Regions from separate parts of the Streptomyces sp. Tu6071 genome, predicted to be linked through region 3. Evidence: riboswitches for the same ligand, from Rfam matches in the RefSeq annotation. Region 3 holds a riboswitch; each other region holds the start of a gene.

Region 1 (9,718 bases), 6.0 Mb from region 3:
GAAGCAGCTCGCCGCGTTCGAGGCCGCCGAGCGCGCCCTGCGCCCGCTCAACCGCACCGAGTCCGAGCTGCTCGCCCGGCTGCCCGAGACGTGTCACCCGATGGACGTCCTGCGCACCGCCGTGAGCCTCTTCGGCGCCGAGGACCCGCGCGAGGACGACAACGGCGAGGAAGCGAACCTCGCGAAGTCGCTGTCCCTCTTCGCGAAGCTCCCCACCGTCGTCGCGGCCCACCAGCGCCGCCGCCGCGGTCTCGACCCGATCGCCCCGGACCCGCGGCTCGGCTACGCCGAGAACTTCTTCCACATGTGCTTCGGCGAGGTCCCGGACGAGGAGGTCGTGCGCTGCTTCGAGATCTCCCTCACGCTCTACGCCGAGCACAGCTTCAACGCCTCGACCTTCACCGCGCGCGTCATCACCTCGACGCTCTCCGACCTCTACAGCGCCGTCACCGGCGCGATCGGCGCGCTCAAGGGCCCCCTGCACGGCGGCGCCAACGAGGCCGTGATGGACATGCTCGACGAGGTGCGCGATCCGGCCGACGCCGCGCGCTGGCTCGACCAGGCGCTCGCCGAGAAGCGCAAGATCATGGGCTTCGGCCACCGCGTCTACAAGAACGGCGACTCGCGCGTCCCGATCATGCAGGGCGCGCTCGACCGGCTCGTGGCGCAGAGCGACAACCCCGAGGCCCCGCGGCTGGACAAGCTCCACGCGGCGCTGCGCGAGGCGATGTTCGAGCGCAAGCAGATCCACCCGAACCTGGACTACCCGGCCGGTCTCGCCTACCACCTCATGGGCTTCGACACCCCGGTCTTCACGCCCATCTTCGTGATGAGCCGCGTCACGGGGTGGACCGCGCACATCATCGAGCAGCTCTCGCACAACTCGCTGATCCGTCCGCTCGCCTCCTACGACGGTGTGGCGCAGCGCGAGGTGCCCAAGGGCTGAACGGTCGTCCGCCGGGCGGTGACGGGGAGGTCCCGCCCGGCGGGCAGGAGGCGGGGGCGCGGCGCCCTGACGCGCCGCGCCCCCGCCTCATCGGCTCACGCGTCCAGCTCGCCCCGCACCGTCCGGGCCGCCGCCACCAGGTGCTCCAGCGAGGCACGGGTCTCCGGCCACCCGCGCGTCTTCAGGCCGCAGTCCGGATTGACCCACAGCCGCTCCGGGGGGATCGCCTTGAGCCCCGTGCGCAGCAGCGCCGCGACCTCGTCCGCGCCGGGGACGCGCGGCGAGTGGATGTCGTACACGCCGGGACCGGCCTCGCGGGGGTACCCGTGCGCGGCGAGCTCGTGCGCGATCTGCATGTGCGAGCGCGCCGCCTCCAGGCTGATGACATCGGCGTCGAGGTCGTCGATCGCGTCCACGACGTCGCCGAACTCGGCGTAGCACATGTGCGTGTGCACCTGCGTGTGGGCATCGACGCCGCTCGTCGTGAGGCGGAACGCCTCGGTGGCCCAGGCGAGGTAGGCCGGGCGCGCGTCGGTGCGCAGCGGCAGCGTCTCGCGCAGCGCGGGCTCGTCGACCTGGATGACGCGCGTCCCGGCCGCCTCCAGGTCCCGCACCTCGTCCCTCAGCGCGAGCGCGACCTGCCGCGCCGTCTCGCCGAGCGGCTGGTCGTCCCGGACGAAGGACCACGCGAGCATCGTGACGGGCCCGGTCAGCATCCCCTTGACCGGCTTCGCGGTGAGCGACTGCGCGTAGGCCGTCCAGCGCACCGTCATCGGCGCCGGCCGCGAGACGTCGCCCGCGAGCACGGGCGGGCGCACGTACCGCGTCCCGTAGGACTGCACCCAGCCGTGCCGCGTGGCGAGGTACCCCGACAACCGCTCGGCGAAGTACTGCACCATGTCGTTGCGTTCGGGCTCGCCGTGCACGAGGACGTCGAGCCCGGCCTCCTCCTGGAAGGAGACCACCTGCCGGATCTCCTCCTCGATGCGCTTCTCGTACCCGGCCGTGTCGAGGCGCCCGGCGCGCAGGTCCGCGCGCGCGGCGCGGATCGCGCCGGTCTGCGGGAAGGACCCGATCGTCGTGGTGGGCAGCGGCGGCAGGGCGAGGTGCGCGCGCTGCGCGGCGGCGCGTTCCCGGTACGGGGCCGGGCGGCGCGCGTCGGCGTCGGTCACGGCGGCCGTGCGGGCCCGTACCGCCGGGTCGTGGGTGAGCGGGGACGCGGCGCGCGAGGCGAGCGCGGCGCGGTTGGCGGCGAGTGCGGCGGCGACCGCCTCCGTGCCGTGGGTCAGCGCCTTCGCGAGCGTCGCGAGTTCGGCGGTCTTCTGCCGGGCGAAGGCGAGCCAGCGCAGGACCTGCGGATCGATGTCCTTCTCGCGCGCGGCGTCGAGCGGGACGTGGAGCAGCGAGCAGGACGCGGAGACGTCGACGCGGTCCGCGAGACCGAGCAGCGTGCCGAGCGTCGCGAGGGCCCGCTCCAGGTCGCCGGTCCAGATGTTGCGCCCGTCGACGACCCCGGCGACGAGCCGCTTGCCCGGCAGGCCCCCGGCGGCGGCGAGCGCGTCGAGGTTCGCGGACGCCGCTCCGGTGAAGTCGAGCGCGAGCCCGTCCACGGGGGCCTTCGCGAGGACGGGCAGCGCCTCGCCGAGCCGGTCGAAGTAGCTCGCGACGAGGAGCTTCGGGCGGTCGGCACGGCCGCCGAGGTACGCGTAGGCCCGTTCGGCGGCGGCGAGTTCGGCGGGGGTGCGGTCCTGGACGAGCGCGGGCTCGTCGAGCTGGACCCACTCCGCGCCGGCCGCCCGCAGGTCGGCGAGGACTTCCTCGTACACGGGGAGCAGCCGGTCGAGCAGGCTCAGCGGCGCGAAACCGTCCTCGGTGCCGGGGGCGGCCTTGGCGAGCAGGAGGTAGGTGACCGGGCCGACGAGGACGGGCCGCGCGCGCAGCCCGAGGGCGAGCGCCTCGCGCAGCTCGCCGACCTGCTTCGCGGAGTCGGCGGTGAACCCGGTGTCCGGGCCCAGCTCGGGCACGAGGTAGTGGTAATTCGTGTCGAACCACTTCGTCATCTCCAGCGGCGCGACGTCCCGCGTGCCGCGTGCCATGGCGAAGTAGCCGTCGAGCGCGTCGGCCGCGACGGCGGCGCGGTGGCGCGCGGGGATCGCGCCGACCATGACGCTCGTGTCGAGCACGTGGTCGTAGAGGGAGAAGTCGCCGGTGGGGACTTCGTCGGCGCCGTCGGAGGCGAGCTGTCGCCAGGCGGCGGCGCGCAGTCCGCGTGCGGTGTCCTGGAGACGCGCGGCGTCGACGCGGCCCTGCCAATATCCCTCGACCGCCTTCTTCAGCTCCCTGTCGGGGCCCTGGCGGGGGTAGCCGTACACGGTGGCCCGTGCTGCCGCGGCTGCGGACTTCGGTGTCACGGAGATCTCCTTCGCGAGATGAATCCCTGAGATCCCGGGTGTCCACGGGGGCGCGAAGGAACGACGAAGGAGGCGGGACCGCTTGCGTCCGCCGCCTGTGCTCGCCGACCCGCCCACGAGGTCACCGGGATGTCCGGGCGCGCTGTCGGAGCGCGTCCGGGCGACTGGCAGGTCTTCGGACTCGCGGGCACGCCCTCCGGACGGAGGACACCTACTGGCCGTCGCTTCCCAGACCCGTACCCGGGCCCAGTGCGTATGACGGCGGTCGTTCCCGCTCACCGCTGCGGGGCAGTCCCGGATTCCCACCGGGTTCCCTCTTGCGACGCTCCCGCCTGGCGGACGGGGCGAACCAGTCGCTGCGGGCAGTGTAGGGGCTGCGGGGGAGAGGGCGGTGGGGGCGTTCGGGGAGTGGACCGGTCCGGGTGGTTCAGCCCCGCGCCGTGATCCCCGTGGTGTCGACCGGGTCGAGGATGCGGCGGCGGCGCAGCAGGACGCGGCTGACCGGGTCGGCCGGGTCGGGGTCGAGGCCCGGCCCGGGGAGCATGTCGATGTCGCCGGGCTCGGGAAGCGTCCCGCAGTGCGGGCACGTGCCCTGGAGGGCGAGCGGGGTGTCGCACTGCGCGTGCCGGAACTCGCGCAGCGGCCGGGTGCCGCCGAACTCGCCGCGTCCCCACACGCCGAGCCCGTACAGGACGAGCCACAGGCTCTCGCCGCGTGGCGTCAGCACGTACTCCTCGCGGGGCGGTGACTCCTGGTAGCGGCGCTTGACGAGGATGCCGTGCTCGGTGAGGGACTGGAGGCGGGCCGCGAGGACGGCGCGCGGCACGCCGAGGTGCGCGAGGAAGTCGTTGTAGCGGCGCACCCCGTAGAAGGCGTCGCGGACGATCAGGATCGTCCACCGCTCGCCGATGATCTCCAGCGCGCGGGCGACGGAGCACTCCTGCCGCGCGTAGTCCTTGCCGAGAGCCATGGGGCCCAGCGTACCCGTTTTGCGGTTCGGTGAACGAACCGACTGTGCTACGGTCGGCCCGTTCAAGGTTCAGTGAACGAACTTAAGGGGCCGCAAGGCGGGTTGAGTCCCGCTGCCGCGTGCCGGAGGCTGGGGAGGACGACATGGGGCGTGGTACGGACGGGCCGACGAGGACGGGGCCGGGGGCGGCGGTACGGGAACGGGAGCGGCGCCCCGCCGGGCCCGCGCGCGTGACGGGGCGCGGGGTGCTCCTGCTGACGACGGTCGCGACGGTCCTCGCGATGATGAACTACACGGGCCCCCTCGTGACGGTCCCCGCCACCGTCGCGGATCTCGGGACGGGCGTCTCGGCGCAGTCGTGGCTGCTCAATGGCACCCCGCTGGGGCTCGCCGCGGTGCTGCTCGTGGCGGGTTCGCTCGCGGACGACCTGGGGCGGCGGCGGATGTTCACGGTGGGCGTCCTGGCGCTCGGCGTGACGACGGGGCTCGGCGCGCTCGCGCCGTCCACGGTGCTGTTCACCGTGGCGCGCGTCGCGCAGGGCGCGGCGAGTGCGGCGGTCCTCACGAGCAGTCTCGGACTGATCGCCCACGCCTTCCCCGGCGGCGCGGCGCGGATCAAAGCCACGGGGATGTGGGGCGCGGGCGTGAGCGCGGGGATCGCGCTCGGGCCGCTGCTCTTCGGCGCCTTCGGGCCGCTCGCGACGGCCTCGTGGGCGGCGGGGCTGCGCGGCGCCGAGTGGCGGGCGGGGTACGTCGTCCTCGCCGTCCTGCTCCTGCTGCTCGCCGCGCTCCTGCCGGGGCGGCTGCCCGAGTGGCGCACGCCGCGCGAGGGGCGCGCGGACGTGGCGGGCGCCGTGGTGCTCGGCGCGGCGGCGGTCGCGCTGCTCGCGGGGCTCACGTGGGGCCGGGACGGCTGGGGCGCGGTACGGGTGTGGGTGGTGCTGGGCGCGGCACTCGTCCTCGCGGCGGTGTTCCTCGCCGTCGAGCGGCGCGCACCCGCGCCGCTCCTCGCGCCGGGTCTGCTGCGGCAGCGCCGCTTCCTGGGCGCGACGGCGGGCGGCCTGTTCACCGGGCTCGCGGTGCTCGGCTTCTTCAGCTACCTGCCGACCCTCATGCAACAGGCCCTCGGCCTCGGCCCGTTCACGGTCTCGCTGCTCAGCGCGGTGTGGGCGGGCACGGCGCTCCTCGTCGCCCTCCAGGCGCGCCGCCTCACGGGGCGGGTCACGGCGCCGCGCCAACTGGCCGCCGGTTTCCTCCTGTCGGCCCTCGGCGTCGCGACCCTGTGGAACGGCCTCGCGCCCGGCTCGACGTGGAAGGGCCTCGTCCTCGGCCTCGTCGTCGCGGGCGCCGGCAGCGGTCTCCTGAACGCGGCCCTGCCCCTCGTGGCGGTCGAGAGCGTCCCGCCGGAGCGCGCGGCGATGGGCTCGGGCGCCAACAACACGGCCCGCTACCTGGGCGCGTCGACCGGCGTGGCCCTCTCGGTCGCCGTCTCCACGACCGCCCACGCCGACACCCTGCGCGAGGCCCTGGCGGAGGGCGCGAACCGCGCGTCGCTGACGTCGATCGTGCTGTCCGTCGTGGGGGCGGGGGTGGTGCTGGCGCTGGGGAGGCGGGGAGCGACCCGGTGACCGGGGCGCTGAGGGAGCGTCCGGGAACGCGGGGGCGGGCCCGGGCCGCGCGCGCGGTGGTGACGCCTGTGCCGCGCATCTGATGGGGAAGCGCGCGCCGTGCACCTGGTGGTGACGCCTGTGCCGCGCATCTGGTGGTGAAGCGCGCGCCCTGGCGTCACCGCGCCCTCGGTACCACCACGGGAGCGCCGTCGCCGGGGGCGCGGAGGATGTCGGCGTCCAGGCCGTAGACCTCCTTGACGAGCGCTTCGTCGACGACGGCGGACGGTGCGCCCTCCGCCACGATGCGGCCGTCCTTCATCGCGATCAGCAGGTCCGCGCTGCGGGCCGCCGCCGAGAGGTCGTGCAGGACCATCACGACCGTGCGGCCCGCCGCCGCGACCTCGCGGACCAGGCGCAGCACGTCCACGACGTGGCCCGGGTCGAGTGCTGACGTCGGCTCGTCGAGCAGGACGAGCGGGGTGTCCTGGGCGAGGACCATCGCGAGCCAGCAGCGCTGGCGCTGGCCGCCCGAGAGCCGGTCGACGCGCTCCCCGGCGAGGTCCAGCGTCCCCGTCGCGGCGAGCGCGGCCCGTACCGCCTCCTCGTCGGCGCGCGACCACTGCCGCAGCAGGCCCTGGTGCGGGTGGCGGCCGTACCGTACGAGCCCGGCGACCGTCACCGCCTCGGGCGCGCGCGGCGACTGCGGGAGCAGCGCCACGAGGCGGGCCGCGCGGCGCCGGTCGAGCGCCCACAGGTCGGCCCCCGCCGCCCGGACCGTTCCGGCCTCGGCGGGGTGGAGGCGCGCGAGCGTGCGCAACAGGGTCGATTTGCCGCAGCCGTTGGGGCCGACGATCGCGGCGACCTTCCCGCAGGGCACGGTGAGGTCGACGTCCCGGACGACGGGGCGGCCCGGGTAGCTCGCGCGCAAGCCGCTGATCACGAGCCCGGCGGGGGACCCGGTGGTGGTGGTCATGGAAGCGGTCACGCCTTTCCGGAGGTGCGGCCCCGGTCCTGGCGGAGCAGGACCCAGAGCAGGAAGGGGCCGCCGAGCACGCTCGTGACGACCCCGGCGGGTATCTCCACCGGTGCCACGACCCGGCCGAGCGCGTCGGCCGCCGCCACGAGGAACGCGCCGGTCAGCGCCGCGCCCGTGACGGGTACACGGGTCGGCCCGGCGAGCCGCGCCGCGAGCACGGGGGCCGCGAGCGCGACGAAGCCGATCGGCCCGCCGATCCCGACCGCGACCCCCGCGAGCCCCACCGCCACACCGAGCGCGGCGGCGCGCACGCGGCGCGGGTCGGCGCCGAGGGCGGTCGCGGTGTCGTCGTCGAAGCGCAGCAACTGGAGCCGGTGGCCTGCCGCGAGGGCGAGCGGGAGCAGTACCGCGAGGATCACGAGGAGCGGACCGCCCACCGCCCAGTCGCGGCCGTTGAGGCTGCCCACGGTCCACAGGAACACGCCGCCCGCCGTCGCCTGGTTCTGGCGCGACATCACGAGGTCGCTCACCGCGCCGACGAACGTCGAGACGCCGATGCCCGTGACTAGCAGCCGGTACCCGGCGGCGCCCGCCCCGCCCGCGCAGAGCACGACGAGCACGGCGGTCGCCGCCGCGCCGAGTGGCCCGAGCCACCAGGCGCCGAGCATCCCGGTCGTCGATCCCGCGACCGAGGCCACCACGGCCGCCGTCGCGCCCTCGTTGACGCCGACGAGGTCGGGCGTGGCGAGCCGGTTGCCCGCGAGGGTCTGCGTGAGGCACCCCGCGACCCCGAGCGCCGCCCCGACGAGCAGCCCCACGACGATCCGGGGCAGCCGGAACTCCCGCACGACCAGGACGCCCGCCGCGTCCCCCGTCCCGAAGAGCCCCCGCAGGCTCTCCCCGGCGCTCATCCCGGTCGAGCTGGCGAGCACGGCGAGGCACACGACGCCGAGCAGGACCGGCGCGAGGCACAGCGCGAGGAGGACGGAGCGGCGGGGGAGGAGCCAGGAGAGCGCGCCGGTCCGGACGACCGTGCTGTCGGGCGGAGTGACGGAGGGGGAACTGCCGGGGGCGAGGGGGAAGGCGCCGGGGGTGTCCCGTTCCGGCGGAGCCGGTTCGTACGCGCTCATGCCGCCCCCGCCGTGGACAGGCGCGGCGAGCGCGCGATCCAGACGAGCAGCGGGCCGCCGACGAAGGCGAGGAGCACGCTCACCGGGGTCTCCCAGGGGCGGATCACCAGGCGGGCGAGGAGGTCGGCGAAGAGCAGCACGTTCACCGCGAAGAGGGCCGACAGGACGAGTTGCGCCGCGAGCCGGGGACCCGTCAGGGCGCGTGCCGCGTACGGGGCGAGGAGGCCGAGGAAGGCGATCGGGCCCGCGAGGGCCACCGCGCAGCCGGTGAGGAGCGAGACCGCGGCGGCGACCGCGAGCCGTACCCGCCCCGGGTCGTGCCCGAGCGCGCGGGCCGCGTCGTCACCGAGCCCGAGCGCCGAGAGCGGTCGCGCGCACAGCAGGGCGCCCGCGAGACCGAGCGCGGCGAGCGGGGCCAGCAGCACGAGGTCGCCGAGCCGCACCCCGGCGAGCGAGCCGATCGTCCAGTAGCGGTACGTGTCGAACGTCGACTGCGTGCCGAGGAGCACGTACGCGGTGAGCCCGTGGAACGTCGCGCCGAGCGCCGAACCGGTGAGCACGAGCCGCAGCGGCGAGCCCGATGTGCGTCCGCTCGCCGCGAGCAGCAGCACGATCGCGCTCGCCACCGTGCCCCCGAGCAGCGCGCACACCATGAGCCCGCCCGCCGAACCGACCCCGCCCCACGTGAGACCGAGCACGACGGCGAAGGCCGCACCGGAGTTGACGCCGAGAAGGCCCGTCTCGGCGAGCGGATTGCGCGTCGCGGCCTGGAGCAGACACCCCGAGACGCCGAGGCAGCACCCGACGACGAGCGCCGCGAGGGTGCGCGGCAGCCGTACGTCGTGCACGGCGAGCCGCACCTGCGCGTCGGCGCGCGCCGCCGGGTCGCCCGTGAGGTAGTCCCACGCGCGTCCCGGGCCCGTCGAGCCCGTGCCGAACAGGAGCGACAGCAGTCCGAGCGCGAGCACGAGGAGGAGAAGCCCCGCCGCGCTCCACCACACCACCGGCGCGCGGCCCAGGAGCGGCGCGGTGCGCCGACTGGGGGGAGCCGGACGCCCTTGCGTAATGAACATGAGGTTAGCCTAACCTAAGTAACGCGCCGTCCGGTGGGCGGCGCGGCGGGCCGCTCGCTGCCCGAAAACCCCCCGTACGCAGGGAAAACGGCGTCCAGCGCCCCCACGTCCCCGCGGCGGAGCCTCCCCCGTCCCCCTCCCACGGAGATCTCGCCCCATGCCACACCACCCGCTCGCCCCTCGCCCCTCCGCCCGCCGCACGACCCTCCTCGCGGCGCTGCTCGCCGGGGCGGGGCTGCTGACCGCGACCGCCTGCGCGGGCGACGACTCCTCCGACGCGGCCGGTACGGCGAAAGCGGACACGAGCACCGTCAGCATCACCGACGCGACCGGCACGGCCGTGAAGGTGCCCGCGCACCCGCGACGCGTCGTCGTGCTCAGCGAGATGGACCTCGACTCCGCGCTCACCCTCGGCGTCGAACCGGTCGGCCTCACCGCCGCGCGCGGCCAGAAGGGCGCCCCCGGCTACCTCGCCGACAAGGCCGCCAAGATCCCCCTCGTCGGCACCGTGACGGGCCCCGACATCGAGAAGGTCGTCGCCGCCGAGCCGGACGTGATCCTCGCCGGGCAGCTCGCCGACACCCAAGTCCTCGCCCAGCTCA
Region 2 (9,718 bases), 6.0 Mb from region 3:
CCTTTCTCCGTCACCGGTTCCGTACGATCCCCGGCCGTCGTCCCCTTCCCTGTCCGCTCCCCGCCCTCGGCGGCCTCCTCCTCCGCGCCGCTCTCCTCCCCTTCCGTGAACTCCGCGCGCCACGTGCTCCACTGGCGCGAGATCTCGTCGGCGCCCAGGCGCCGCTGGGCGGGGCCCCAGCCCGATACGGAGGGCGGGCGCAGGATCTCGGGGGCCTCCGGGTCCCCCGAGAGGTCCGGGTCGTGCGGTGCGGGTACGCCGGGTGCGGCGACCGCGAGCGCCAGGGGCCAGCCCGGCAGCGTCGCCACGATCGCGCGCGGCGCCGGCGTCAGCTCGTACTCCATCCCGCAGTCCCACGAGGCGATCGCGACGGCGACGAGCGAGACGTCGTCGACCACGACCGTCCACCGCGCCCCCGCCCCGTCCTGCCCGAGGATGAGCCCGTACCCGTGGGGGAGGGGCGGCAGCCGCAGCCGGCCGCACGCTTCCGGGAAGTCGTCGCCGAGGGCGCCGGGGAACTGGGCCGGCGTCAGCAGCGCGGCCGTGAGGACGAGCAGCGCGTCCTCCTCGGCCCCGGCGGGCCTGTCCTCACCCGCCGCGGGCTCGTCCGTTCGCACCGGCTCCTGTCCCGTCCCCGGCAGGTCCGTCGCCACGGTTCCGGCCCCCGCGTCCTCCGGTTCGCCCACGTCCGCCTCCCGATCGGTTCCCGTGCGCCCCCTCCCGTGCGGAAGCGGGCGACGGGGCCCGCCGCGTGCGGGCTGGCGCACCTTAACCAGCGAGTAACCACGGCGTCGAGAGGTGGCACAAGCCCGTCCCGAAGCCTTCACGCGGCACGCGAGCCGGGGGGCGGGGCCGGGCGCCCCGCCCACCGGTCATGACGAGGCGTTCCGGTTGATCAGGCCGTGGGACGCTCACGCTCCCGTACCGCCACCGCGAGGAAGCGGGCGTCCTCGTCCACGTACGACACGAGCTGCCAGCCCGTGGCGGCGAGCAGCGGGGCGAGTCGCGCCCTCGCGCGCACGTCGTCCTCGCTCAATTCCCTTCCGTGGCGCGCCGCGAGGGCCGCGCGTCCGAGCGGGTGGAAGAGCGCGAGCCGCCCGGCGGGCCGTGTCACCCGCGCCAGCTCCCGCAGGCCGGTCCCGGGGCCCGGCAGGTGCGAGACGAGCCCCGCCCCGAACACCGCGTCGCACGCCCCGTCCCGCAGCGGCAGCCGCGCCACGTCCGCGAGGACCAGTGCCCCGTACCGCTCCCGGTCTTTGGCCGCCGCTTCGGCCACCATCTCCGGCGTCAGGTCCACGCCGAGCACGGTGCCGCCGGGCCCGACGCGTTCCCGCAGCGGCGCGAGTGCCCGGCCCGTACCGCAGCCCGCGTCGAGCACGCGGTCACCGGGCCGCAGCCCGAGGACGCCCGTGGCCGCGTCGTAGCGCGGCTGATCGCCGGGGAACCTGTCCTCCCATCCCGCCGCCCGCGCTCCGAAGAACTCCCGTACCGACTGTTGGGTCTTCTCGCTCATGCCTCCCATCCTGCCCGCGGCAGACGCGAAAACGGGGGGAGGGCCCGGGAATCAGGCCCTCCCCCCGTGTCGTACGGGTCTTCGCTCAGACCGCGGCCGAGGCCGCCGCGCCGACCTTGACGCGCCGCTCGGCGGGCGCGAGCAACCGCTGGGCCAGCTCACCGAAGAGCAGGCCGAAACCGGTCCACAACGTGAGCTGAATACCGATCGAGGCCACGCGGAACCGCCACAGGAGCGTGGCGGGGAAATCGTGCCCGACCTCGTTGACCGGCGGCAGGAAGGCGTAGGCGAGACCGATCACGACGGCGAAACCCGCGAGCGCGACGACCGTCGCCCACCAGTTGCCGAGCGTCGGGGCGAGTCGCTTGCCGATGATCACGGTGGCGATCGCGAGCAGCACGCTCAGCAGCATCATCAGCCCGTACAGGGCCGTGCGTTTGCCGATCGTGTCGGGATTGCCGACGGCCGGAGGGGTCGCCGGGTACTTGAGGAAGGGAACGAGGTAGACCGCGAAGAGGCCCCCCGCCGCCATGAACGCGGCGGTCGCGCGCGGGCTGAAACGGCCCACCCGGCCGAGCGCGAAGCAGTAGGCGAGGGCGACGATGCCGCCGAAGGCGACCCCGTAGGCGAGGACACCCGTCGCGAGACCGGCGGTGGACTGGAGGCCGCGGCTGACGACCTCGACCTCGTGCTCGTGGCCGCCTCCCCCGTGGGAGTGCGCCTCCTCCAGAGCGATCGCCGAGTCCACCCGGGGTTCCCCGAGCAGATAGGCGACGACGAAGGCGAGGACCCCGGCGGCGAGACCGGCGAGCATCCCGCGCACGAGGAGTTTCCTGACGATGGCGGAGTTCATGGGAGTGGGAGTCCGCCCGTCAGTGGCAGGGGAAACCGAGCAGGTGCCGGCCGTCGTGCACCCACTCGTGGACGCCCGTGCCGGAGAACAGAGAGGTGGCGCCCTGCTCGGCGCCGACGAAGTAGAGCGCGATGAGCATGAGGAGGCCGACGAAGACCGCCCATGGCAGCACCGTGCGGACCGGCAGGCGAAGGGGGGTTTCGGTAGCGGGAGAAGAGCCCGAAACGGGCGGGGCGGCGGACTGCGCCATGGCAAGCCTCCTGGGGAACTCGCGTCCCGGTCGATGGAGCTTCGAACGCGCATGACGGGTCTGACTCACCGGGGCCCGCGTACGGGCCCGGCATACAGTGGCGCGACCGTTCCGGGCTCTCACCGGATTCCGTCATGTCGCTTGTAAGGTCATCGGGACGATATCGCTCACCCGTCCGCACGCCAAGTGCGCCTGCCGGACGTGAGACATGACAAGTGGTGAAAGCGGGCCGGAATGACGATCCGGGTGATCCTTGTCTCGGCCGCCGAGAGCGAGGCGAGCCGTACCGCGGCCTTCGACGACGGCACGCCGCTGACGGAGCGGGGGCGCGCCGCCGCGGACCGGCTGCGGGCGAACGGAGTCCTGCCGACGGAGGAGAACGTCAGGGCACGGGCCCGCCGCGCGCCCTCGCCGCGCTGTCACGAGACCGCCACCCTCCTGGGCCACCCCGGGGCACTCGCCGCACCCGCCCTCGCGGGGCAGGACCCGGGAAGCTGGCGCGGCCGTCCGCTCGACGCGGTGGCCGCGGCGGAACCCGCCGCCCTCAGCGCCTGGCTCTCCGACCCGAGTGCGCGCCCCGGCGTCGACGGCGAACCGTTGACCGCCCTCGTGCGGCGGGTCGGCACCCACCTGGACCACCTCGCGGGCACCGTGACGGGCCCGCTCCCCTTGTTCGTCGAACCGGACACGGTCCGTGCCGCCCTCGTCCACGCCCTCGGCCTCCCCCTCCCCGTGTACTGGCGCCTCGACGTCCGCCCTTTGGCGGTGACGACACTCGTGGGACATGGGGGGCGGTGGAATCTGGTGCTGTCCTGAAGGCCCGCTCCGAAGGCTGCCGTGCAACGGTCCCCGTGCGCCCGCTTCCGTGTTTTCGCCCCACCACGTCGTCGCACCGGATGCGTTGTCGGTTCACGTGATCGTGGATTTCCTCGCTTGTGGACCTGATGCGGTGTGAAACGGTCCGATACGGGCGCGAACCACCCCGTCCGGTAAAGAATCCCGCACTTCACGCCCTGTGCCCCGGGACTTGTCATCCTGGGCGCTTCGGCGCCGGGACAGCTGGTGCCAGGGATGTCGTGGCGAGGGAAGTGGCGGATGGGCGACGGGCGATCGTATGCGACGGGGGAACGCCTCATCCTCAAGATCGTCGTCTCGGGCGGGCCCGCCACCGGGAAGACGTCGTTCGTCGGTGCCGCGCGGGGGACGGGTTCCGCGTGGGGGAGCGCGCGGGTGGGGGGTCCGGTCGGGGAGGGCGGTGCCCCGGACGGCGACGGGCTCGGCGGGGAGGGGCCCGTACCGGCGTCGCCGCAGCCGTACGGTCCCGTCGTCGCGTACGAGCCGACGGGTGGCGCGTACGAGCCTGCCGGTGGCACGGGGGAGCGGGGAGGTGGTGAGGGGGCGGTCGCGCTCGACTTCGGGCGGCTCGTGCTGCGGCCGGATCTGACCGTGTGCCTCTTCGGTGTTCCGGGGCTCGAACGGTCGGCGGCACTGTGCGAGGACATGTGCGCGGGCGCGCTCGGCGCGGTCGTCCTCGTCGACACCGGGCGGCTCGCGGAGAGCTTCGCGCTCGTGGACCGGCTCGAGGAGCGGGCGCTGCCCTTCGTCGTGGTGGTGAACCGTTTCGCGGGACCCATCGCGTACACCCCCGAGCAGGTCGCGTCGGCACTGGGCCTGTCCCCGGGCGTCCCCGTGCTCGCCGGAGATGTGCGCGAGACGACGACGGTCCGTCATGTCCTCGCGGAACTCGTGGCGTACACGGGGAGGTTCCGGGCGGCGCGGCTGCTCGAGGCGGTGTCGCGGTGAGTGGCGACGGTGGTCAGTCGGCGACGCCGCCGTAGGCGACGACCTTCTCGACCCTCACCCGGACGACGAGTTCCCCCGGGACGCCGTTGCGGCGCCCGTAGACCTCGGCCTCCTCCGGGCCCACGTAGCGCTCGGCGATCTTCGTCGCCCAGCGCAGCAACTCCTCGGGGTCCTCGCTGATTTCGGCGGAACCCTCGATCGTGACGAAGGAGAACGGCGGTCGCTCGTCGTCCACGCACAGTGCGACACGCCCGTCACGGGCCAGATTCCGCCCCTTGACGGTGCCCTTGCCGGTGTTGAGGACCAGGTCCGAACCATCCAGAACGAACCAGATCGGGGCGATGTGCGGACTTCCGTCAGCCCGCACCGTGGCCAGCTTCGCCGTCCGCGTGCCGTCCGAAACGAAGGCTCGCCATTCTTCATCGGTCATTTTATGGGTCATATGCTCATCATCCTTGCTGTCCGCCGAGTGGTGGGGAAGGCTTGCCGAAGGGTTCCTCCGAACAGGGGGAGCGGCTGCGGACGGGGAGAGCGGAACGTGGAACGGAACGCAAGACTCGGCTGGCTTCTCGACGAACTGACCCAGCGCGTCGAGCACATCAGGCACGCTCTGGTGCTCTCCAACGACGGCCTGGTCACGGGCCTCAGTGCCGATCTCGCACGCGAGGACGCCGAGCATCTCGCGGCAGTCGCCTCGGGCCTGCACAGCCTCGCCAAGGGCTCGGGCGCGCATTTCAAGGTGGGCAAGGTCCGCCAGACGGTCATCGAGTTCGACGAGGCGCTCCTCTTCGTCACGGCGGCGGGTGACGGCAGTTGCCTGTGCGTGCTGAGCGGCTCGGACGCGGACGTGGGGCAGGTGGCCTACGAGATGACGCTGCTCGTGAGCAAGGTGGGGGAGCATTTGGGGGTGGATTCCCGGCGGCCGGGGGCGGCTGGGTGAGGGGGTGGGGGCGCGGGGGAGGGGGGAGTCGCGGGGAGGCACCGGGGTGGGTGCGCGGGGATGGGTGCGAGGGGCGGGGTGATTTTCCGATCTTCGTCATGTTGATGAGCAGATCATCCGGTTACGGCTGAGTTATCCACAGGCGGGAAGAAGGTGGTGTCCGTCCCGCCCCATACGGTCTGTCCCAAGGTTCGGCTCCGAGGGGGACGGTATGGCGGTACGCGGCATGACGACGGCGGCGACGGTGGGCGGTAGGCCGGTCCGGGGTGACTTGCTCAATCCTGAACAGGCTTCCTCGCTGCTGGAGTTGACGAACGAAGAGGTGGAGCGGGCGGCAGTGCTCGACGTGCTGCCCTCCGTACCGGGGCGCGGCACGCTCCCGCGCCGTTTCACGGCCGGGGAGATCGCACGGCAGCGGGCGATGCCGGGCTTCCCCCATGCTCTCCGCGAGGCGGTACGGTGCGTCGGCACCGCCGACGCCGCCGACCTGCTCGGCATCGCCCCGCACCGCTTCACCCGCCTCGCCAAGCTGGGCCTGCTCGCGCCGGTCGACTTCCGCCTCAACCGCTACCGCGCCGTCGTGTGGGCGTACCTCGTCACGGAAGTGGAGGAGCTGGGACGGCGCAGGCCGGAGCTGCTGGTGGGCAGGCTTCCGGCCGAACTGCGCTCCATGGCGGAGGGGGACCGGCGCGCGCCGCGGTGGCGGGAGCGGCGGCGCGGTCACCTGCACCGGCTCAGCTCCGACCCGTGGGAGCGAGCGGCTCTCCTAGCGGTCCAGCTCGGCCCCGAGGAAACGGCGCGCGCGGCGGACCCCGACGAATGCGGTTACCTGCGGCGCCTCCTTCCCGCACAGGGAGCCCAGGCCCTCACCTCACTGACAATCGCTCAGGGGGCGGACGAACTCCGCTCCCTGCGGGCGCAGTTCCTGGATGAACTGCGTCTCGCGCGAGCCGACCGCCCGGCACCTCGTGCGGGGCGGAAGGCCGGGGCGGGGGCAGCGCGGGGCCCGGGGACGGAGGCAGCGGGAGGAGCGGCCAGGGCCGCGCTGCCACGCCGCTCCGCATCCCGTACCGGCCACTCGGCCTCACGCCCGCCCCTTTCGCCGTCCGTCGCGTCCCCGGCTCCTGCCGCGCAAACCGTGGCGCTCCCGGCACCGGCAAGCTTTCCCATGCCGCTGCCGACCTTCCCGGTATCCGCCACCGCGCAGCCGGGTCGCCCGGACCCGTCAGTCGCCGGACGGCCGTCAGCTTCGTCTTCGTCGCGGGTCCCGATGGGCCCAGAGACCGACGTGCCGTCTCCCGCCGCGAGGGGAGGGGCACCGTTCGCATCGGCGGCCTCGGAAACGGCGTCCGCCGCCCCGTCACGTGTGGATTCGCTCTCGGCCGGGCCTTCGCTCCCTCTCCCGCCCCCGCTTCCGTCCCGGGCGGCCGGTTCGTCCTCCTCGGCACCGCTCGCGCCCCGGCCGGAGGTCGCGTCCGGGCAGCCCGAGCCCGTTGGGCCGCCGACAGCCGTGCGAGGGACGGCCTCGCCCTCGGGCCGACCGCCGTCTCCGGTTCCGGCAGCGCCGGAGTCCGGGGGCCCGTTGCCCGCCGCGCCGCCCGCGCCCTCGTCCCCGGACGAGCCCGCGCTTATCGGAGCCGCTGGCCCCTCGTGCCAGGCGCCGCGCGTGGCCTCGCCTTGTGGCTCTCTTCGCCCCCCGGTGGGCCTGGAGACGGGCGATCTGTCCGCTGCCGGGCCGACCTCGGCTATGCCCGCGCCTTGGGCTGTGGAGGCCGGTGGGTCGTGTGCCACCGCACCGACCCCGGCTGTCGAAGCTGGTGACCCGTTTCCCGCCGCACCAGCCCCGGCTGGGTCCGCCCCCTCGGCTGCCGGTGCCAGCCCGTCCTTCGCGGCGTCGGTCCCGACTGTGTCCGCGCCCCCGCACGCCGAAGCCGGCAGCCCGTGTCTCTCCGCGCCGGTCGCGGCTGTGTCCGCGCCCTCGCCCGCCGAAGCCGTCGCCGCTTCACCCGGCGCGTCGCTCCCGGACCATCCCTCGGCGCCGACTCCGCGCCACTGCTGCGTCTACGCGTGCGCCCCGGCTTCTGCCTTCGGACCGCCCTCCTGCTGTCCCTCACTGCGCACCTCGTTGCCAGTCGAAGAGGGCGCTGACCTCGTGGTGCGGCGTGCGCGGCGACGGTTCGTGCCGTGGCCCCGGCGGGACAGCGGCATGCCGGACCGCGAGTGCCGCCGGACCGGCGCCGGGCAGGGACGGTGCCGGTGAACACGGCGATCGGAGTGCTCGTTGTCGTCCGGCGGCGGTGCGCCCAGCTCGTGCGGCGACCGCACGCCCTACTCGTGCGGTGGGGCCTCGCCGGAGAGCACCTGGATGCCGCCGCGCGAGCGGAACAGCCCCTCCTGCACGACCGAGACGAGCAGTCGCCCCGCCCGGTCGTAGATTCGGCCCCTGGCCAGCCCGAGCCCACCCGTGGCGACCGGCGACTCCTGCTCGTACAGCAGCCACTCGTCCGCCCGGAAGGGCCGGTGGAACCACATCGCGTGGTCGAGCGAGGCGAGGTCGAGCAGCCGCTCGCCCCACAGCGGCTCCACCGGCAGCCGCACGGCGTCGAGCAGCGTCGTGTCGCTCACGTAGGCGAGCGCGCACGTGTGCACGAGCGGGTCGTCGCCGAGCGGCGTCACCGCCCGCATCCACACGGCGCTGCGCGGCTCGGCGCCCGCGGTCTCCTCCGGCGTCCACCGCAGGCGGTTCACGTAACGGATGTCGAAGGGCTGCCTGCGGGCCATGCGCTCCAGCTCGTCCGGCACCCCGCCGAGGTGGGCGCGGACCTCGTCCGCGAGCCGGGGCAGCGACTCGGGGTCGACGAGCGGCCCGGGGCCGGCCGGAGGCAACTGGTGCGCGAAGGCGCCCTCTTCGGGCACGTGGAAGGAAGCGGTGAGCGCGAAGATCGTGCGGCCCTGCTGCACGGCGGTCACCCGCCGCGTCGTGAAGCTCCGCCCGTCCCGTACCCGCTCCACCTCGTAGGCGATCGGCACCCCGGGACGGCCCGGACGCAGGAAGTAGGCGTGCAGCGAGTGCACGGGACGGTCCGCGTCCACGGTCCGGCCGGCCGCGACGAGCGCCTGTCCGGCGACCTGCCCGCCGAAGACGCGTTGCAGCGATTCGTCGGGGCTCCGGCCGCGGAAGATGTTCACCTCGATCCGCTCCAGGTCGAGGAGGTCCACCAGACGCTCGGGCACGGGTCCGCCCGTGTCGGTCATGGTCACGTACGCCCTTTCACACAGCACGCCCCGCACCGGACCGGTACGGGCTCGGGGACGGAGGAGGAAGACCGGCGCGGGCGCGGGGGCCGCGCTCGCAGGGGGTCCGGCTCAGAGCTGCCCCACGGAAGTGACCCGGACCACCGCCCGGCCCTCCGCGTCCGACGCGGTGAGGTCCACCTCGGCGCTGATGCCCCAGTCGTGGTCGTCCTCCGGGTCGTCGAAGATCTGCCGCACGCGCCACAGCGCCTCCTGCGGCCGTTCCTCGATGAGCAGCAGCTTCGGGCCGCGCGCGTCGGGCCCCGTGCCCAGCTCCTCGTGCGCGTCCCAGTAGGCGTCCATCGCCTCGCCCCAGGCGTCCGCGTCCCAGCCCGCCTCGCCGTCCATCGCGCCCAGCTCGTCCACCCGGTCGAGCGCCGCGAGCTCGACGCGCCGGAACATCGCGTTGCGCACGAGCACCCGGAAGGCGCGCGCGTTGGCGGTCACCGGCTTGACCTGGTCCGCCTTCTCCTGCGCCTCCTCGGCGGTCATCTCGCCGGGATTGGCGAGCTGCTCCCACTCGTCGAGCAGGCTGGAGTCCACCTGGCGCACCAGCTCGCCGAGCCACGCGATGAGGTCCTCCAGGTCCTCCGACTTGAGGTCGTCGGGGACGGTGTGCTCCAGGGCCTTGTACGCGGAGGCCAGGTACCGCAGCACGATGCCCTCGGTGCGGGCCAGCTCGTACAGCGAGACGTACTCGGTGAAGGTCAGCGCGCGCTCGTACATGTCCCGCACCACGGACTTCGGCGAGAGCGGGTGGTCACCGACCCACGGGTGGCTCCTGCGGTACGTGTCGTAGGCGTGGAAGAGCAGCTCCTCCAGAGGCTTCGGGTAGCCGATCTCCTGGAGTCGCTCCATCCGCTCCTCGTACTCGACGCCGTCCGCCTTCATCGCGCCGACCGCCTCGCCGCGCGCCTTGTTCTGCTGCGCGGCCAGGATCTGGCGCGGGTCGTCGAGCGTCGACTCGACGACCGAGACGAGGTCGAGGGCGTACGAGGGCGAATCGGGGTCGAGCAGGTCGAAGGCCGCGAGCGCGAACGTGGAGAGCGGCTGGTTGAGCGCGAA
Region 3 (9,718 bases):
GGCTCTCGCGCGAGCCCGACGCGCCCGACCTGCTGCCCGCGCTGCTCGCCACCGCCGAAGGGCTCACCCCGCTCGTCCAGGCGCTCCCGCCCGACACCGCGCTCGCCGACGTGCGCGGCGCGCGCCGCTACTTCGGGCGCGACGTCGCCGAACTCGCCGCGCTCGTACGGGTGCGGACCCTCGCCCTGCACGGTGTCGTGTGCGCGATCGGCGTGGGCCCGACCCCGCTCATCGCCCGCATGGCCGCGCGCGAGGCCCGCTTCGGCACGACCGTCACCGTCACCGAGGACGGGCTCGCCGAGTACCTCGACCGCAAGCCCGTCATCGCGCTGCCGGGCGTGGGCCCCGCCACCGCCCGTACGCTCTGCTCCTACGGACTCGACTCCGCCGGACGCGTCGCCGCCGCCCCGCTCGGCACCCTCCAGCGCATCCTCGGCGCCCGCGCCGGACGCGAACTGCGCGCCCGCGCGCACGGTATCGACCCCACGCCCGTCACCCCCGACGCGCTCTCCCGCGCCCTCTCCGCGCACCGCGCCTTCGACCGCGACGAACTCGACCGCGACCGCCGGCGCCGCGCCCTGCTCTCGCTCACCGAGGAACTCGGCGCCCGGCTGCGGGCCGAGGAACAGGTGTGCGCGAGCCTCCAGCTCACCGTCCGCTACGCCGACCGCTCCACCACCGTGCGTTCCCGCGCCCTGCCCGAGCCCACCGCCCACACCCGGGCGCTCACCGCCGCCGCGTACGGCCTGCACGAGGCGCTCGGCCTGCAACGCGCCCGGGTACGGGGGCTCGTGCTGCGCGCCGAGGGCCTGCGGCCCGCCGCCGGGGCGGCCCACCAGCTCAGCCTGGACCCCGAGGACGACAAGGCGCACCGCCTGGAGGCGGCGGCCGACCGCGCGCGGCGCCGCTTCGGCGCCGGAGCGGTGGTGCCGGGGACGCTGGCGGCCTGAGAGGCCCACGCCGGTAAGGGTCCGCCCGCCTTCCCACGAGCCGACAGCGGGCGGGGGCCGTGGCCCGCCGCCTTCTCGCCCCGTGATCCCGCCGCCCCCGTTCCCCGCCCCGTCACTTCATCAGCGACTCCACCTCCGCCGCGTACAGCACCGCCGGGTCGAAGCCCATGCCGTGGAAGCCGCCCGCGAGTTCGAGCGAGAGGACTCCGTGCAGGCGGGTCCAGACGGTGAGGGCGCGCAGGCGGGCGGCCGGGCTCGCGGGGTGGCCCCTGGTCCACTCGCCGTGCTCGGCGAAGTACCCCTCCGCCGGGGGCACGACGCCCGGGGGCTGGGTGTCCGGCCCGTCCTGTGCCGCGCACACGTCGAGGAGCACCGTCATGATCTCCGAGGCCGTGAGCGCCGTGTCCTCGGGCGCGTGGTAGCCGGGCAGCGGGGTGCCGTAGACGAGGAAGTACCGCTGCGGGTCGGCGAGTGCCCAGGCGCGCAGGGTCCCCGCGAGGCCGGGGAGGTCGGTGCCCTCGGCCGCGCGGGCCAGGAAGGCGTCGGCGAGGCTGCGGTAGGCGTCCCTCACGAGGTCGGTGATCAGGTCGTCGCGGCTGGCGAAGTACCGGTAGAGGGCGGGGCCGCTCATGCCGATCCGCTTCGCGATCGCGTTGAGCGACAGCGCGCTCGCCCCCGCCGTCGCTATCTGCTCCCAGGCGTGGCGCTTGATGTCCTCGCGCACCTGGGCGCGGTACCGCTCGCGGGACGTCCTCGGCTCGCTCACACGCGCTTCCTCTCCTCGGCTCGTTTCGTTAGAGACTATCACTGCCGTTATTGACTCTCACGCCAAGGATGAGTTACAACTTCTCACGAAAGCGAGAGCATCTATGGATCGGGGAGCGTCATGAGTGAGCGCGCACGTCTTGTCGAGGTCGTCCTGCCGGGCGTCGTGGAGCCGGAGGGCCTCCAGGTACGGGAGGCGGAGGCGCCCGTGCCCGGCGAGGGCGAGGTGGTGCTCGCGATGGAGGCGAGCGGGGTCTCCTTCGCCGAGCAGCAGATGCGGCGCGGCCGGTACTTCGACCAGCCGCCGTTCCCCTTCGTGCCGGGGTACGACGTCGTGGGCCGCGTCCACGAGGCGGGGCCGGGCGTCGACCCGGGGCTCGTGGGGCGGCGGGTGGCCGCGCTGCTCAAGGTGGGCGGCTGGGCGAGCCGCGTACGGGTCGCCGCCGCCGACCTCGTACCGGTGCCCGAGGGCGTGAGCGCCGAGGAGGCCGAGACCGTCGTCGTCAACGGCATCACCGCCTGGCAGATGCTCCACCGCAAGGCCAAGGTGCGCGCCGGGCAGACCGTCCTCGTGCACGGCGCGAGCGGCGGCGTCGGCTCCGTCCTCGTCCAGCTCGCACGCGCCGCGGGCGTCGAGGTCATCGGCACCGCGTCGGCCCGCCACCACGAGGCGCTGCGCGCGCTCGGCGTCACGCCGGTCGACTACCACGACGGCGAAGTGGCCGCGCGGGTGCGGGAGCTGGCGCCCGAGGGTGTCGCGGCCGTCTTCGACCACGTCGGAGGGCCCGGGATCGTCGACTCCTGGCGGCTGCTCGCGCGCGGCGGCACGCTCGTCGCGTACGGGACCGCGTCGACGCGGGACGACACGGGCTCGCGGCACTGGCCGGTGATCAAGCTCTTCGCGCGCCTCGGTCTGTGGCAGGTGCTGCCCAACGGCCGCGGCGCCGGTTTCTACAACATCTGGGCCGGCTCGCGGAACAAGGCACGCTTCCGCGCCCACCTGCGCGCCGACCTCACGGCGGTCCTCACCGCGCTCGCACGCGGCGAGATCACCGCCCGCGTCGCCGGGACCTTCCCGCTCGCGAGGACCGCCGAGGCGATGCGCCTCGCGGAGTCGGGCACGGTGAGCGGCAAGATCGTCCTGACACCGTGAGGCCGGGGAGGGCAGGCGCACCGGAGAGCCACCCCCGGCACGCCCCGGCACGCCTGCCCCGGGGCGGACGTCCCCCGCACCCCTCACCCCGCGTCGGCGACCTCCCGCAGGTACCCGCCGAGCCGCTCGATCGCCGAGGGGTTGCGCGGGCTCTCCACCAGGTCCGCGTAGTCCAGCACGTACACGCGCTTGTTCTTGATCGCGGACACGTTCCGCAGCGGCGGGTACGACAGCAGGAAGTCCCGCTTCTTCCTCGCGCTCGTCGCCCCGTAGTCGTTGACGACGATGACGTCCGGGTTCCGCTTCACGACCGTCTCCCAGCCGACCGTCGTCCACGAGTCCTTGAGGTCGTGCAGGATGTTGACGCCCCCGGCCTCGCTGATGATCTGCTCGGGCGCCGCGTACCTGCCCGAGGTGAAGGGCTGGTCCTGGCCGCTGTCGTAGAGGAAGACCGAGGGCCGCTTCGCGGGGGCCTTCGCGCGCACGGCCGCGACCTTCGCCTTGTACTCCCTGATCAGCTTCGTGGCCCGCGCCTCGACGCCGAAGATCTTCCCGAGGTTGTCCAGATCGGTGTAGAGCGCGTCGAGCGGCGGCATGATGCCGCGCGAGGTGCCGGTGCGGGCGTTGCGGCAGGACTCGGTGAGCAGGTACGTGCCGATGCCGGCCTTGTGCAGCTCGTCGGGGGTCAGCGCGTTCTCGTTGAAGCCGTAGTTCCAGCCCGCGAAGACGAGGTCGGCGTGCGCGGCGAGCGCGTTCTCCTTGGTGACGCGGTCCTTCGATATCCACTTCACCTTGTTGTACGCGTCCTTGTACGGCACGCCCGTCAACGAGCCCTTGTCGTCCGGCATGGCGTACCCGGCCATGCGGTCCTCCAGACCGAGCGCGAACATCAGCTCGGTGATGCCGATGTCGTTGGTCACGACGCGCTCGGGCCGCTTGTCGTACGTGACCTTCTCGCCGCAGTTGGTGACGGTCACCGCCTCCGCCTTCGCGGCCTTCCCGTCGTCGTGCTCGACCTTCGCGCCGCAGCCGGTCAGCGTGACGGCGGCGGCGAGGCCGAGCGAGGCGGTGGTGAGGAGCTTGCGCACGGGAGAACCCTCCGGGGTCTTCAGGGAGTCAGGGGGTCGAACAGGAACTGGGTCGCACCCGTCTCCGGGTGGCGCACGCGATGCGCCCGTACGCCGAAGACCTCCGCGAGCAGCGCGGCGGAGAGCACCTCGTCGGGCGGGCCCGAGGCGACGACGCGCCCCCGGTGCAGGACGTGCAGGAGGTCGCAGTGCGCGGCGGCGAGATTGAGGTCGTGCAGCGCGGCGAGCACGGTCGGGCCGCTCGCGCGGACCCGGCGCAGGACATCGAGCTGGTGGGCGATGTCGAGGTGGTTCGTGGGCTCGTCGAGGACGAGGACGCGCGGCTCCTGGGCGAGCGCGCGGGCGATGAGCACGCGCTGCTTCTCACCGCCCGACAGCGACTGGAAGCCGCGCGCGGCGAGGTGCGCGACGCCCGCGTCCGCGAGCGCCCGCGCGCAGATCTCCCGGTCGCGCGCGGCGGAGCGCTCGCGGTGCGGGAGCCGCCCCATCGCGACGACCTCGGCGGCGGTGAAGTCGAAGTCGGCGGCCGTCTCCTGCGGCAGTGCGGCGAGCAGCCGCGCGGCGGCCCGGGGCGCGAGGCGGTGCACGTCCTCGCCCCCGACCCGTACGACCCCCGCGTCGGGGCGCCGCGCCCGGTACACGCACCGCAGCAGCGTCGACTTGCCGCTCCCGTTCGGCCCGACGAGCCCCACGAAGGCCCCGGCGGGCGCGTCGAGCACGACCGCGTCGACGAGCCGCGCGCCCGCCGCTTCGACCGAGACGCCTTCGATGTCGAGCCGCATGTCACTTCCTCCGGACGGTCTTGAATACGGGGTACGGGGCCGGCCTCGGGCTCTCCGCGCTCAGCGTCCCGCGAGCGCGTGCCCGCCGCGCCGCATGAGCAGCAGGAAGGCGGGCACCCCGAGCGCCGCCGTGACGACCCCGACGGGCAGTTCGGTGGGCGCGAGCAGCAGGCGCGAGAGCAGGTCGGCCCACACGAGGAGCACGGCCCCGGCGAGCGGCGCGACCGCGAGGACCCGCGCGTGGGAGGCCCCGACGAGCATCCGTACGAGGTGCGGCACCATGAGCCCGACGAAACCGATCGCCCCGCTCACCGCGACGACGGTCCCCGTCACCGCCGCCGTCACGACGAAGAGTTCGCGCCGCAGCCGGTCGGGCGGCACGCCGAGCGCCGCCGCCGTCTCGTCGCCCATCGCGAGCGCGTCGAGCGCCCCCGCCCGCACCCCGAGCCACACGAGACCCGCGAGCACCGTCGCGGCGACGAGCGGCACCTTCGGCCACGTCGCCCCGCCGAGGCTCCCGAGCAGCCACATCATCGCCGAGCGCGCCGCCTCGCCCCGCTCCGCGCCGAAGACCATGACCGTCGTGACCGCCTGGAAGCCGTACGCGAGCGCGGTCCCCGTCAGGACGAGCCGCAGCGGGCTGAGCCCGAGCGCGGAGCGGGCCACCGCGTAGACGAGGGCGGTCGCCGCGAGCGCGGAGACGAAGGCCGAGAAGGACAGCGCCCACACGCCGAGGCCCGCGAGCGCGCCGAAGAGGATGACGGCGTTGGCGCCCACGGCGGCGCCCGAGGAGATGCCGAGCACGAAGGGGTCGGCGAGCGCGTTCCGTACGAGCGCCTGCACCGCGACCCCGACGGCGGCGAGCCCCGCGCCGACCACGGCCGCGAGCACGACGCGCGGGAAGCGGATCTCCCACACGATCGTGTAGGCCCCCGCGTCGTCCGCGCCGACGCTCCCGCCGCTCAGCCCGGCCCACAGCAGCCGCAGCACCCGCCCCCAGCCGATCCCCGTCGCACCGAGCGCGACCCCGCACACGAGCGAGGCGAGCAGCACGAGCGCGAGCCCGAGGAGCAGCGGGGGCACGGGTATGCGGCGGGTGCCCTCGGCTCGGGGCGCGGTGGTGAGGGACATGACGGGCGCGCATCCTCCGGGAGGGCGGCCACCGGCGGAACGCGCAGGGCGCCGGTGGGGCCCGGAGGGGCTTCGTGGCGGTCCCTGCTCGCAGTCCACGGCGAGCGGTCGACGGGGTCGGTACTCCTGCCGCGGGCGATCGGGCTCGCGCGGCCCCCAGGACACCCTGTGGGCCACGCACACCGTTGCGGGTCAGCGCCGGATTCCCACCGGCTTCCCCCACGAGAGGCCCGTGCAGGCTAGCAAACCCCCGTCAGGGGCGAACCGCCGGGACGCCACTTACGTCCCCCGTGCCTCACTTCTCCGGCACCCGCCACCCCCGCTTCCCCGCCAGCTCCAGCGCCGCCGTGGGCCCGAAGGAGCCCCGCGCGTACGGCAGCGGTACGCCCCCCTCGCCCTGCACGTCCGCGCACACCTCCCACAACCGCTCGATCTCCTCCGCGCCCGTGAACCACGTCGGGTCGCCCGCGAGCGCGTCGAGGAAGACCCGCGCGTACGCGGTCAGCGGCGGGTCGTCGGGGAAGGCCGTGCCCTCGTCGAGCATGAGCGGCGCCCGGACGAGCCGGAAGCCGGTCCCGGGCCGCTTCCCGTACGCCTCGACGCCGAAGCGCGGCGGGTCGGTGAGGTCGAAGACCCACTCCGAGGGCCGGTCGCAGGCCGCGTAGTCGGCCCCCGGGACCCGGGACGCCTCGCGCAGCCCGATCGTCACCTGCTGCCGCGAGACGCCCATCGCCTTGCCCGTGCGCAGCAGGAACGGCACGCCCTCCCAGCGCGGGTCGTCGATCCAGGCGCGCAGCGCCACGAAGGTCTCGGCGGTCGAGTCGGCCGCGACGCCGTCCTCCTCGCGGTAGCCCTCGTACTGCCCGAACACCGTCTCGTCGGGCGAGAAGGGCCGCAGCTTCCGGAAGAGCGCGGTCCGCGCCTCGCGCAGCTCGTCCGCCCCGTACCGCTCGGGCAGGTCGAGCGCGACGATGCCGAGGACCTGCCCGAGGTGCGTGGGGATCATGTCGCGGAAGGTCCCCGTGGACTCCATGAAGGAGGCCCGGCCCTCGATGTCGATCTCCTCGGGCACGTCGATCTGCACGTACGCGAGGTGCTCGCGGTTCCACACCGACTCCAGCCAGCCGTTCGCGAGCCGCAGCGCGAGGAGGTTGCGCACCGCCTCCTTGCCGAGGAAGTGGTCGACGCGGAAGACGCGTTCCTCGGGGACGATCTCGTGGAGCCGCTTGTTGAGCGCGCACGCGCTCGCGACGTCCTCGCCGAACGGCTTCTCCATCACGAGCACCGCGTCGTCGCTGAGCCCGGTCGAGCCGATCATGCCGAGCATCCCCGACATGCTCGCGGGCGGCACCGAGAGGTACAGGAGGGTACGGGTGTCCGCGCCGAGCCCTTCGCGGGTCTCGCGCACGACCCGGGCCAGGTCCTCGCCGTCCTCCGCCGACGAGGACTGGAAACGGAAGCGCGCGGTGAACTCGTCGAGACCCGCCGGGGCCTCGCCGCCGTGCGCCCCCTTCACCGCCTCCGAGACGATCTCCCGGAAGTCCTCGTCCGTGCCGGGGGAGTGCCGGCCGGAGCCGATCACGGCGTACTCCTTCGACGTGAGGCCGCGCGCGTGGAGCTGGAAGAGCGCCGGGTACAGCTTGCGCTTGGCCAGGTCGCCGGTGGAGCCGAAGAGGACCAGGAGCAGCGGACGGCCGTCGGCCGGGGTGTCGGAAGCCATGCGGGAAGCGCCTCTCGTACGAGAACGGGCCGGGCCCGGGGGGCCGGGGCTGACCGGGGTCGGGTACCCGCTTCCCAGCCTTGTGCGCCTGTCGGCTCGTCACCTCGCCGCCGGGGCCGCTCGGGTGAGCACCGTGCCCCGCCCGGCGGATCGGCGTTGGTCGCGGGCGAGGGCGGGGACGTTGTCAGTGGCGGCTGCCAGGATCGGCGGCACACGGTCGCGCGAGGCGCGGGGCCACGGGACGTACGGGCGAGAGGCGGGGCGCGCATGACGCGGACGGGCCGGGGCGGAGCGGATCGGAGCGGGGACCAAGCGCCTGCTGGCGCCGCCGCGCCTGGCGGTGGCGGTACGGCGCCGGGCGGCGGCGGGACGCCGGGCTCCGGCGGTGTGCCGGGCTCCGGCGCTGCGCCGGGCGAGGGCGGCGGCGCTGGGACCGGGTGGGGCGCGGGGACGGACTGGGACGCGGTCGCGCCCGGGTTCGACACCGAGGCGGACCACGGGCTGCGCGATCCCGCCGTACGGGACGCCTGGGCGGGCCGCCTCACGGCCTGGCTGCCCGCCGCCCCCGCCGACGTGCTCGACCTCGGCTGCGGCACCGGCAGCCTCGCCCTGCTCGCCGCCCGCGCCGGACACCGCGTCACCGCCTCCGACCGCTCCGCCGCGATGCTCGCCGAGGCCCGCGCCAAGCTCGCCGGGACCGGCACCCGCCTCGTCCGCGCCGACGCCGCGCACCCGCCCTTCGCACCCCGCTCCTTCGACGTCGTCCTCGTCCGCCACCTGTTGTGGCTCTTCGCGGACCCGGCGGCCGTGCTGCGCCGCTGGTGCGCGCTCCTGCGCCCCGGCGGGCGGCTCGTGCTGGTCGAGGGCCGCTGGAAGGAAGCGGGCCTGCCGCTCGCCGAGGTCACCGCGCTCCTCGCCCCGCTCACCGAACGCCTCCACACCGAGCCGCTGAGCGGGGACGCGGACCTGTGGGGCGGCCCGGTCGGCGACGAGCGGTACGCGGTCGTCGCGAGCCCCGCGCCACCCCGCAGGCACAGCGAGATCGTCGACGTCCACCTCTTCCTGCGGCGCGGCGACGAGGTCCTCCTCGCCCGCCGCGCGAACACCGGCTACGCGGACGGCCTGTGGCACGCGCCGTCCGGGCACGTCGAGGAGGGCGAGGACGTGCGGACGGCGGTGCTGCGCGAGGCGTACGAGGAGACGGGCCTGCGGCTGACCCCCGAGGACGTGCGCGTCGCCCTCGTCATGCAGCACGCGGCCCCCTCGGGCGGGAGCCGCATCGGCTGGTTCTTCGAGGCCGTGCACCCGGCGGGCGGCGAGCCGCGCAACGCGGAGCCGCACAAGTGCGACGCCCTGGAGTGGTTCCCGCTCGACGCCCTCCCGGACGGACTCGTCGCCTACTGCGCGGCCGGGCTCGACGCCTACCGCGCGGGCGACCGCTTCGTCCTCCACCGCCACGCCCCGGACGACCCGGTGGCACGGGTCGCGGGCGTGCCGGGGCGGGCGGTGGTGCTGCGCGAGAGCGGGGACCGGTGACCGGGCGAGGGGCGGTCCGCCCGGGAGCCGCATGCCCCGGGCGCGGCTCGGGGTCAGTACGTGAGGAGGGCGCGGAAGGCCGTGCGGTCCCCGTCCCGTCGCGCCAGGGCTTCGAGAGCGGCCGGGGCCGCCCGGGCCCGTTCCGCCGCGTGCGGGTCCGTCGTGGGCAGGCCGCTCGCCAGGAACTCGTCCTCGTCGAGGCGGAGCGCCGGGCCCCGGCCCGGTGCGGGGACCCACAGGTCGAGTTCGAGGTCGTCGACCCGTACCGCCCCCTCCTCGCGCACCGCGGGGCGGGTCATGTCGCAGTACCAGCCCTTGAGCCCGCCGTCCGCCGCCCGCACCTCCTTGATCGCGTACCACGTCGTCGTCCAGTAGTGCTCGGTGAAGACGTCGCCGGGCGCGAAGCGCACGAAACCGAAGTCGCGCGCCTCGGGCGAGGCCCACGGGGCCTCCGCGACGAGGTGTGTGCCGTCGTCGGCGAGCCGCCGGGCCGGGTAGCGCTTCTTGACGCGGCCCGCCTTGGTGAGGACGACGGTCAGGGCGTCAGCCGGGGGGCCGGCCTCAGCCGAGGGGCTTGGCATGCCGTACCTCCG

What was found. Region 3 has a riboswitch for cobalamin ahead of STTU_RS27275 (FecCD family ABC transporter permease). Riboswitches for the same ligand answer to the same signal wherever they lie in the genome.
Region 1: linked by a shared signal. The riboswitch ahead of metE (5-methyltetrahydropteroyltriglutamate--homocysteine S-methyltransferase) and the one ahead of STTU_RS27275 (FecCD family ABC transporter permease) in region 3 are both predicted to bind cobalamin.
Region 2: linked by a shared signal. The riboswitch ahead of STTU_RS01630 (CbtB domain-containing protein) and the one ahead of STTU_RS27275 (FecCD family ABC transporter permease) in region 3 are both predicted to bind cobalamin.

The regions. Positions count from the first base shown of each region.
Region 1 is NZ_CM001165.1:489,896-499,613, reverse strand. Features, by position in the region: gene STTU_RS02005 (bifunctional 2-methylcitrate synthase/citrate synthase) at 1-946, shown strand, start outside; gene metE (5-methyltetrahydropteroyltriglutamate--homocysteine S-methyltransferase) at 1,042-3,357, opposite strand; cobalamin riboswitch at 3,521-3,711, opposite strand; gene STTU_RS01995 (winged helix-turn-helix transcriptional regulator) at 3,785-4,327, opposite strand; gene STTU_RS01990 (MFS transporter) at 4,471-5,955, shown strand; gene STTU_RS01985 (ABC transporter ATP-binding protein) at 6,113-6,910, opposite strand; gene STTU_RS01980 (FecCD family ABC transporter permease) at 6,919-8,043, opposite strand; gene STTU_RS01975 (FecCD family ABC transporter permease) at 8,040-9,047, opposite strand; gene STTU_RS01970 (iron-siderophore ABC transporter substrate-binding protein) at 9,274-9,718, shown strand, end outside.
Region 2 is NZ_CM001165.1:396,779-406,496, reverse strand. Features, by position in the region: gene STTU_RS01645 (hypothetical protein) at 1-686, opposite strand, end outside; gene STTU_RS01640 (class I SAM-dependent methyltransferase) at 896-1,513, opposite strand; gene STTU_RS01635 (CbtA family protein) at 1,599-2,366, opposite strand; gene STTU_RS01630 (CbtB domain-containing protein) at 2,386-2,616, opposite strand; cobalamin riboswitch at 2,652-2,785, opposite strand; gene STTU_RS01625 (histidine phosphatase family protein) at 2,851-3,432, shown strand; gene STTU_RS01620 (GTP-binding protein) at 3,712-4,419, shown strand; gene STTU_RS01615 (PPOX class F420-dependent oxidoreductase) at 4,433-4,861, opposite strand; gene STTU_RS01610 (roadblock/LC7 domain-containing protein) at 4,958-5,359, shown strand; gene STTU_RS36135 (DUF6397 family protein) at 5,571-7,619, shown strand; gene STTU_RS01605 (acyl-CoA thioesterase) at 7,688-8,614, opposite strand; gene STTU_RS01600 (DEAD/DEAH box helicase) at 8,726-9,718, opposite strand, start outside.
Region 3 is NZ_CM001165.1:6,444,326-6,454,043, forward strand. Features, by position in the region: gene STTU_RS27250 (DNA polymerase Y family protein) at 1-950, shown strand, start outside; gene STTU_RS27255 (TetR/AcrR family transcriptional regulator) at 1,063-1,716, opposite strand; gene STTU_RS27260 (medium chain dehydrogenase/reductase family protein) at 1,837-2,868, shown strand; gene STTU_RS27265 (ABC transporter substrate-binding protein) at 2,952-3,956, opposite strand; gene STTU_RS27270 (ABC transporter ATP-binding protein) at 3,977-4,738, opposite strand; gene STTU_RS27275 (FecCD family ABC transporter permease) at 4,799-5,869, opposite strand; cobalamin riboswitch at 5,986-6,118, opposite strand; gene STTU_RS27280 (glucose-6-phosphate dehydrogenase) at 6,165-7,589, opposite strand; gene STTU_RS27285 (methyltransferase domain-containing protein) at 7,746-9,125, shown strand; gene STTU_RS27290 (DUF402 domain-containing protein) at 9,179-9,706, opposite strand; gene STTU_RS27295 (GNAT family N-acetyltransferase) at 9,687-9,718, opposite strand, start outside.